2 regions of the Acidaminococcus sp. AM33-14BH genome follow, and region 2 is predicted to be linked to the other one. Evidence: riboswitches for the same ligand, from Rfam matches in the RefSeq annotation. Region 2 holds a riboswitch; the other holds the start of a gene.
What was found. A riboswitch is a leader RNA that binds a small molecule or an ion and turns the genes downstream of it on or off. The one in region 2 is predicted to bind thiamine pyrophosphate.
Positions count from the first base shown of each region.

Region 1 (4,808 bases), on a different contig from region 2:
GCTGGGCACCGATACCTTTAAAAACGGGGAAGTCCAGTTCCGTCCCGGTCCGGTCTATGAATGCGCTACGAGGGGCGGCTTCGGCGTTTTTGACGAAATCAATATGGCCCGCAACGAAGCCATGGCAGTACTTCATTCCCTCCTCGACTACCGCCGCCGCATCGACATTCCGGGCTATCGCATGATTGAAGTCGACCCGGCGTGCCGCTTCATTGCCACCATGAACTACGGATACTCAGGCACGCGGGAAATGAACGAGGCCCTCATGAGCCGTTTTACGGTCATCCAGCTGCCGCCCATCAAGGAAAAGCCGCTGGCCCGTCTCTTACGGACAGAATTCCCGACCATGAAGGATACGGCCTGCGATGCCTTTGTGCAGATTTTCCTTGATTTGGAGAAAAAATGCAGTGAAGCGGAAATTTCCGATAAGGCCCTTGACCTGCGCGGTCTCCTTGACGCCCTCCATCTCATGAAACGAGGTCTTGAAGCTCACCGGGCCCTCAAAATGGGTATCATCAACAAATCCTTTGACGAATATGAGCCAGCCCTCATCCTCGATGTAATCAACCTCCACATTCCAGGATCCTATGGCAGACGTGATATTTTCAGTGACTAAGAAGGTTCACGATGGCAAAGAAAAGATATGACTACCGGCGGAGACGGGCTCTCAACATCGTCTGGGACGTATCCGGAGACTACACTTACGATCCGGATTTTCTTTCTTTTGTCCCTGACACGCACGAACCGAACCTCTACCTCAATGCCGTCATTGGCATTATTCGAAAATATTATGACATGAAGGTCCTGCAAGCACTTTTTGACGAGATGAAGACCGCCGCCCTTGCCGATCTATTCAGTGACCTTTTGTGGCTGGGGCTAGAAGGCTGCGCCTATGTCAAGGAACTCCCCCAGCGCCCTGTCCTTGCCTATCTTCGCAGGCAGCAGGCCCAAAACTATTTTAACGGGCCCCTTTCCATCCGTCATGGCGTGGCCCAAGAAATGCAAGCGGCCCGCTGGCATGAAGTTCTTGGTGAAAAAACCGGCCTTGTGGATCCTTGGGCCAAGGGGCTTTATGAAGGGCTGCGGTTTGACCCGTCATGGACAGCAGAAGAAATTTGCGACCATTTTCGCAAGCTGACAAAAAAGTACTTTGTTTCCCGCTTCCTTGTTCGAGAAAGCTTGGAAAAGGTCATCATCTCAAGCCCTGTAGCCGCCATCTTGAACTTTCTCGTGCCGCAGTTTAAGACGCGACATGAATCCATCCTGAACTTCCAGGTCGTGCGTCATGATGAGGAAGAAATCGTAAACGGCAAGAAGGAGCGTAATGGCCTCATGGCCCTGATTACCGGCCAAACTGCCGTAAAAAACCACGATTATATTGTCACCTGCTTTGGGGCCTCCCTTTACAGTGCCGATAAGGTCCTTGCGATTGAACGGCAATACTGCACCGGCCCCCATCGGGGCGCCCACCTGCATTTTACGCGGGGGCGCCTCGGGAGCAAAGGAGCAACGGGAGATGCTTCCCAGTGGCTTTTAAATGCCCGCAGACAGCGCGCCCGCAACATCACCTACTACAAAGAAAATAACGAAAAATATCGCAAGAGCATCACCCGTCTTACGGGGCAGCTGCGCACGGCGCTCCAGATGACGCGCATGAAGCTGCCCATTCCAGCAAAAAGCGGAGACCTTGTGCCAGGGCTCATCTGGCGGGGACTCTATTTGGACGACAACAGGGTCTTTTATGGTCAGGAAGATGTCTATACCCCAAACTTTACGGTTGACATTATGCTCGACGCCTCAGCGTCGCGCGGCGAATACCAGCGGGTCATTGCAGCCCAGGCCTACGTCATTGCAGAGGCCCTGCGCGCCTGCGGCATTCCTTACCAAATTTATTCCTTCTGTACCCTCCGAGGCTATACAGTCATGACGCTCTACCAAAGCTATGAAGAAAAGAAAAAAAGCACGAGTGTTTTTAGCTATTGTGCCACGGGCTGGAACCGGGACGGTCTTGCCCTGCGCGGCGCCCGCGTCCTCATGGGGGACCTGACAGATGCCAAAAAAATCCTTGTCATGCTGACGGACGCGTCTCCGAATGATGACCATCCCCTTTATACTGGCAAAGGAGCCCTTAGCCAGCACGAATACCGGGACGAGCGGGCCGTTGATGACACGGCGGCCGAAGCCGCGTCCCTGCGCCGCGACGGCGTGCGCATCGTGGGCCTCATCAACGATGAAATTGCAGGCTCCATGGAAGATGCCCAAAAAATCTTTGGTAAGGACCTGGTGCGCGTAAAGACCCTTGACAAGATGGCAGAAAGCGTGGGGAAGGCCCTGTGCCACCAGATTTCGACTTTCTAAAGGGGCGCCTGACTTGACAATGTTATGTAAAAGGACTATGCTTACAAGGTAAACAGAATATTTGGGGAGCTTTTTGCTGAGAGGAAGTTCGACTTCGACCCACAACCTGATTTGGATAATGCCAACGTAGGGATGACGCAATTGACAGGCGGGGATCGAAAAGGTCCCCGCTATTTTGTTTGAAAAAATTCATAGGCTGAGACTGAACCAAAAGGTTCACGAAGGGGGGCACCACCTCGGGTGCCAACTTTCGTGGACCTTTTTTGCCGTTTCAGCAAAAAGGAGGAAGGAAGAAATGGAAATCATGGTAAATGGCAAGGCCTGCACCCTAAAAGAAGGCGCCACTGTTACGGACGCCTTGAAGGCCCTAGGTGCCGTACCTATCTACACGGCCGTAGAAGTGGACGGCAGACTTGTGCCAAAAGAAGATTGGGACGCCATGGCGCTCAAAAAGGACATGCGACTGGAGGTGGTGAGCTTTGTTGGCGGCGGCTGAAAAAACGGCAGTTCTCACCCCTTGGAATACATCGGATCCAGTGGCAGGCGCCATTTATAGCGCCCTTTGCGAGCGCCATGGGAAAAAGGTCCAGGAAAAACTGGACGCTGGCTTTGTCACCATCTGCGGTCTCGGTGGCCTTGGCTCCAATATCGCCGTGAGTCTTGCCCGCATCGGGGTAGGCCATCTGCGCCTTGTCGATTTTGATAACGTGGACTGGACAAACCTCAACCGCCAGTCTTATTTTGTGGAGCACGTGGGCGTCAAAAAAACGGACGCCCTCAAAGGATTCCTCATGAAGATCAATCCTTTCCTTACCTATGAAACCGTCACGGCCCGCGTCACCCCGAAAAACCTTGCATCCTGCGTCGGGGACGCGACCATCATCTGTGAAGCCTTTGATAAGGCGGACCAAAAGGCCATGCTGGCCCGTGAAGTGCGCTGCCAAAAACCGGACGCTTATCTTGTAAGCGGCTCCGGCATGGCGGGCTTTGGGAAAACAGGACTCATGAAGGTGCGGGAAGTGAGCCCCCTTTTTTATCTTTGCGGCGACAGTGTCTCGGCCCCTAAACCCGGTGCTGGACTCATGGCGCCCCGCGTTGCCATCTGCAGTGCCATGATGGCAAACGTCGTCACGTGGCTGCTGCTTGGAAAAAACGGCGCCTATTAAGCGCCGCACCTTTTAAAAGAATACGGAGGAATTTAGCATGAAAGAAAACGATACTTGGACCTTGGATGGACACACCTTTTCGTCCCGCTTTATTCTAGGGTCGGGAAAATTTTCCCTGCCCCTTATCGAAGCGGCCATCAAAGGGGCCGGTGCGGAAATGGTGACCCTTGCCCTGCGCCGCGTCAATACAGGCGGCAAGGCCAACATCATGGACTATATTTCCAAATCGGTGACAGTCCTTCCCAACACATCAGGTGCCCGAAACGCTGACGAAGCCGTACGCATCGCCCGTCTTTCCCGAGAAATCTGCCATACGCCCTTTATCAAGATCGAGATCATGAAGGATTCGCGTTACCTCCTTCCTGACAACGCAGAAACCATCAAGGCCACGGAGACTCTTGCAAAGGAGGATTTTGTCGTCATGCCCTATATGTTCCCGGACCTTACAGCGGCCCGCGCCATGAAAGATGCCGGCGCAAGCTGCATCATGCCCCTTGCCGCCCCCATTGGGTCCAATAAAGGCCTTGTCAATAAGGAATGGATTAACATCCTGCTTGATGAAATTGACCTTCCCATCATCGTTGATGCCGGCATCGGAAAGCCGTCCGAAGCCTGCGCCGCCATGGAAATGGGCGTAACAGCCATCATGGCCAATACGGCCATTGCCACAAGCGGAAACCTCGTCCAAATGGCAGAAGCCTTCCGCCTTGCCATTGAAGCGGGCCGCACAGCCTATCTTGCGGGGCTTGGCCGCGTCCTTCAAAAAGGGGCCGACCCCTCGAGTCCCTTGACGGGATTTTTGCGGGACGAAGACTAGGAGGCGATGACCATGACAGAAGAAAAGATCAACCCCACCATTGTGACGGAAGAAGCCAAAAAGACCATTGCCTCCTCTATCAAGGACCCCATGACCTACGAGCCCGGCATGGACCAGCTGCCATCCACCATGCTGGAAGATGTGGAGCGCCTCATGAAAGAATTTGAAGAGCAGACCTACTCGGCAAGTGACGTCAAAGCGGCCCTTAGAAATGACGTCCTTTCGCCCCATGATTTCGGAGCCCTCCTCTCGCCTGCGGCAAGGCCCTACCTTGAAGCCATGGCGCAAAAGGCCAAAGCCGTTAGGGACCGCTATTTCGGCAATAGTGTTGCTCTTTTTACGCCCCTATATCTAGCAAACTACTGCGAAAATTACTGCATCTACTGCGGCTTCAACTGCCACAACAAGATTCACCGGGCCCGTCTTGACCTTGCCCAGATGGAAGAAGAAATGAAGGCCATTGCCGC
Region 1 is NZ_QTNG01000009.1:96,699-101,506, forward strand. Features, by position in the region: gene DW817_RS07735 (AAA family ATPase) at 1-616, shown strand, start outside; gene DW817_RS07740 (hypothetical protein) at 628-2,358, shown strand; TPP riboswitch at 2,411-2,509, shown strand; gene thiS (sulfur carrier protein ThiS) at 2,654-2,854, shown strand; gene thiF (sulfur carrier protein ThiS adenylyltransferase ThiF) at 2,838-3,524, shown strand; gene DW817_RS07755 (thiazole synthase) at 3,562-4,341, shown strand; gene thiH (2-iminoacetate synthase ThiH) at 4,348-4,808, shown strand, end outside.
Region 1: another riboswitch for thiamine pyrophosphate. It lies ahead of thiS (sulfur carrier protein ThiS); the one in region 2 lies ahead of thiC (phosphomethylpyrimidine synthase ThiC).

Region 2 (4,808 bases):
CGCGGTGTTATGGGTGTTTATATCAGCGGCACTGTTTTCGGAACGATTTTCTTTGGTCTCATGGCCAGTTTCTGCGCTGCCCTTGGAATCTTTCATCCTTACGCGCTTGCCATGGCATCTGGCGTTGGCAGTGCAAGTATGATGTCGTCCGCTGTCGGTGCGCTTGCCGTCATGTATCCCCAGATGGCAGACCAGCTGGCTGCTTTTGGTGCTGCCAGCAATATGCTCTCTGGCCTCGATGGGCTTTATATGTCGATTTGGCTCGCCCTGCCGCTTACGGAATACCTCTATAAAAAGTGCTGTATCGTAAAATATGGTCACGTACTCACGAAGGAGGAAGAATAATGATTGGATATAATTTAGCAGAAACTTTTGCTATCCTGCTTCTCATGAGTATCGAAGGGGCGATTTCCAATGCCCTTTCCGGCGCTGGCGGTGTGATTGAAGGCCTGCCCGGGCTGTTGATCCTTGTAGGGATTTCCATGGCGGGGATCCTTCTTGGCAAATATATGCCGGGAAAGATTCCTGCTGTTGCCTATGTTGTGACGTTAGGCTGTATATTGACGTATCCGGGGTTTCCTGGAAGTGATGTCATCAACTTTTATATGAAGAAAGTCGGGTTTGTTTCTCTTTGTACGCTCATCCTTGCCTATGCCGGTGTTTCCATCGGTAAGGATATGGATGCCTTTAAGTCGACAGGGTGGCGCATCGTTATCTTGAGCTGCGTCATATTTGCCGGCACCTATTTGGGTTCTGCCATCATTGCCCAAATCATCTTAAAGGCTATTGGCCAGATCTGACTTTTCCTATGAAAAAAGGCTTGCCGAACAGGAAGTGTTCAGCAAGCCCTTTTTGATGTCTTGGGGAAAGGGAGTAGGGTGCTTATTGGCCTTTTCCCAATGGACTTCAGTGTTTTTTCTTTTTCTTATCGTCAAGGTATTCGCCAATGATCTTGACAGCACAGTAATCTCCGCACATGGAGCAGTATTCATCCGTACTCTTGTTCTTGGCATTGCGGATGGCACGGGCTTTTTGAGGATCGATGGCAAGTTCCATTTGAGCTTCCCAGTCTAGTTTTTTGCGGGCTTTTGCCATGGCAAGATCTTGGGCCACTGCCTGGGGGAGGCCCTTGGCAACATCGGCCGCATGACCGGCTATGCGGGCGGCGACAACCCCTTCACGAACGTCATTGAGATCAGGCAGTCCCAAATGTTCAGCCGGAGTTACGTAGCAGAGAAAATCGGCTCCGCTGACAGCTGCGAGGGTCCCGCCAATTGCAGAAGTAATGTGGTCGTAGCCCGGTGCAATATCAGTCACAAGGGGCCCCAGCACATAGAAAGGCGCCCCGTGGCAGAGCCGTTTCTGCAGCTGCATGTTGGCGGCAATCTGATTGTAAGGAACGTGCCCCGGACCTTCTACCATGACCTGGACGCCTTTTTCCCAGGCACGATCCGTCAGCTCCCCAAGGGTGATGAGTTCTGTGATCTGGGCCCGATCCGTTGCATCGGCAAGACAGCCTGGACGCAGCCCGTCGCCTAAGCTGATGGTTACATCGTAGCGGGCACAGATATCAAGGATTTCATCAAAATGCTCGTAAAAAGGATTTTCCTTGTTGTTGGCGAGCATCCACCCGGCAATGAAGGAGCCGCCGCGGCTTACAATATCCATTTCGCGTCCTTCGGCAATGAGGATATCCACGGCACGGCGTGTGAGACCGCAGTGCATGGTCATGAAGTCAGCCCCGTCATGGGCCTGCTGCTCGATGACTTCAAAGATGTCTTCTTTCGTCATATCCGTCACTTTGCCATGGTTTCGGATTGCCGTAACCGTGGCTTGATAAATGGGAACGGTGCCGACCATGACCGTCGAATGCTCGATAATGGCACGGCGGGAGGCGTCGATGTTGTTGCCCGTTGAAAGGTCCATGACCGCATCGGCACCAGCTGCAATGGCCGCATCCAGTTTTTTCAGCTCGGGCGCGGGATCGGGGTAGGCCGTTGAAGTCCCAATATTGGCGTTGACCTTTGTCGAAAGCCCTTCCCCAACACCGCGGACCTTGAGGTTTTTATGGTTGATATTGGCACAGATGACAATGGTTCCCTTGGCCACACGCTCTCGGATTGTTTCAGCTGATAGCCCTTCTTGGCGTGCGACTTCCTTCATTTCTTCCGTAATGATACCGGCAAGGGCTGACTGTCTTTGAGTTTTCATGAAAATTTCCTCCTTGAAGATAATAAGAAAGAGACCGCTTTTTCCATAGAAAAGCGGTCCCTTGGTTGGTCTTTTTTCATCTCCAGCCCGGCCGGCACACTTTCCTACGTCGGTATTAACCGCATCAGGTACAAAGGGTCGGCCAAAGGGCCTCTCAGCGAATGCGCACCCCCAGTGTTACCGTGGACGCAAGAAGCGTCCATCTGCAGTCATTGTAACAGATGCTTTTGCAAAATGCAAACGGCCCATCCCTTTTGTTTCATGGATACAACGGAAACGAAAAGGGGTTTTCTTATGGCTCAAGACGGCGAAAACAAATAAATGAGAGAAAAAATACGGACTTGATTCAATGCTTCTGATAACGGGCTGTAGCATTATCCCATCCAATGATACGTCTTATTTTTCAGATAATTATACATTTCCCATTATCAAGTAAATTGTAGGGAAATTGGAGAAAAATTTATTTGTGATTATATTAAATTTGTTATATAATACAGGAGATTAGAGAGACTGAATGGAATGATATCGTTCATCCCAGATCAGTCACTTTTCTAAGAAAGAGGGGCTTTGAACAATGGCAAAAAAATTTAAGACCATGGATGGTAACACCGCCGCTGCGTATACTTCCTATGCGTTCAGTGATGTTGCCGCAATCTACCCGATCACTCCGTCTTCTCCGATGGCTGAAGTCAGCGATGAATGGGCTTCCCATGGAAAGAAGAACATCTTTGGTCGTCCTGTCAAGATCATGGAAATGCAGTCCGAAGCTGGTGCTTCCGGTGCTGTACACGGCTCCCTTGCCGCTGGTGCACTGACCACCACCTATACCGCATCCCAGGGTCTGCTCCTGATGATTCCGAACATGTATAAGATCGCTGGTGAACTGCTTCCTGCAGTTTTCAACGTCGCTGCTCGTGCACTGGCTACCAGCTCCCTGAACATCTTCGGCGACCATGCTGACGTTATGGCTTGCCGCCAGACCGGTTTTGCACTTCTTGCTGAATCCGGCGTACAGGAAGTCATGGACCTGACCGCTGTTGCCCATCTGGCTGCTATTAAAGGTCATGTTCCTTTCCTGAACTTCTTCGATGGGTTCCGTACTTCCCACGAAATCCAGAAGATTGAACTTTTGGACTATGATGACCTTGCTAAACTGATTGACTACGAAGCACTGGATAAATTCCGCAAACATGCCCTGAATCCGGATAACCCTGTTACCCGCGGTACGGCTCAGAACCCGGATATCTACTTCCAGACTCGCGAAGCTGTCAACAAATACTATGATGCCCTGCCTGAAATCGTTGAAGAATACATGGAAAAAATCAGCAAGCTGACTGGCCGTGATTATAAACTCTTCAACTACACCGGCGCTGCTGATGCAGAAAATGTCGTTGTTATGATGGGCAGCGGTGCTCAGACTGCTGAAGAAGTTGCCAAGATCCTTTGCGAACAAGGCGAAAAAGTCGGTGTCCTGAACGTTCACCTCTATCGTCCGTTCTCTGCTAAACACTTCCTGGCTGCTATGCCGAAGACTGTCAAGAGAATTGCTGTTCTTGACCGTACGAAGGAAGCTGGCGCAAACGGCGAACCGCTGTACCTCGATGTCCGTGATGTATACTACAACATGGCTGACAAACCCCTGATTGTTGGCGGCCGTTACGGCCTCGGCAGCAAGGAATTCTATCCTGGCGATGCCCTGGCTGTCTTCGACAACCTCAAGAAGGCTGAACCGAAAAACCACTTCACCGTTGGTATCGTTGATGATGTAACGAACACCTCCCTCACGAAGGAAAAAGTATTCGACATCACCCCGAAAGGCACCACGAGCTGCATGTTCTGGGGCCTCGGCAGCGATGGTACGGTTGGCGCCAACAAGAGCGCTATCAAAATCATCGGCGATAAGACCGATATGTACGCACAGGGCTACTTCGCTTATGACTCCAAGAAGTCCGGCGGTATTACCGTGTCCCACCTGCGTTTCGGTCATACTCCAATCCATATGCCGTTCCTTATCAACACGGCTGACTATGTAGCTGTTCATAACTCTTCTTATGTTCATCGCTACAACGTCATGGCTGGCCTGAAAGATGGCGGCACGTTCCTCCTGAACAGCCCTTGGACCGATGCAGAACTGGATAAGGAACTTCCAGGACAGCTGAAACGTTATCTTGTTGAACATAAGATCAACTTCTACACCATTGATGCTGTTAAGATTGCTGAAAGCATCGGCCTTGGCGGTCGTATCAACATGATCATGCAGGCTGCTTTCTTCAAACTGACCGGTATCATCCCTGTTGAAGATGCTGTGAAGTACCTGAAGGAATCCATCGTCACCAGCTATGGCAAGAAAGGCCAGAAGGTTGTTGACATGAACAACGCTGCTGTTGACCAGGGCGTCAATGCCATCCATAAGGTTGAAGTTCCTGCTGCTTGGGCAAATGCGGCTGATACGGAACTCTATCCGAAGACGGGCAACGCTTGGGTTGACGATGTCATGGTTCCCATGAACAAACAGGAAGGCCATGACCTGCCTGTCAGCAAACTCATGGGCCAGGTTGATGGTACGTTCCCTGCTGGTACGGCTGCTTATGAAAAAC
Region 2 is NZ_QTNG01000012.1:36,145-40,952, forward strand. Features, by position in the region: gene DW817_RS08830 (DUF3100 domain-containing protein) at 1-345, shown strand, start outside; gene DW817_RS08835 (LysO family transporter) at 345-800, shown strand; gene thiC (phosphomethylpyrimidine synthase ThiC) at 907-2,211, opposite strand; TPP riboswitch at 2,296-2,394, opposite strand; gene nifJ (pyruvate:ferredoxin (flavodoxin) oxidoreductase) at 2,786-4,808, shown strand, end outside.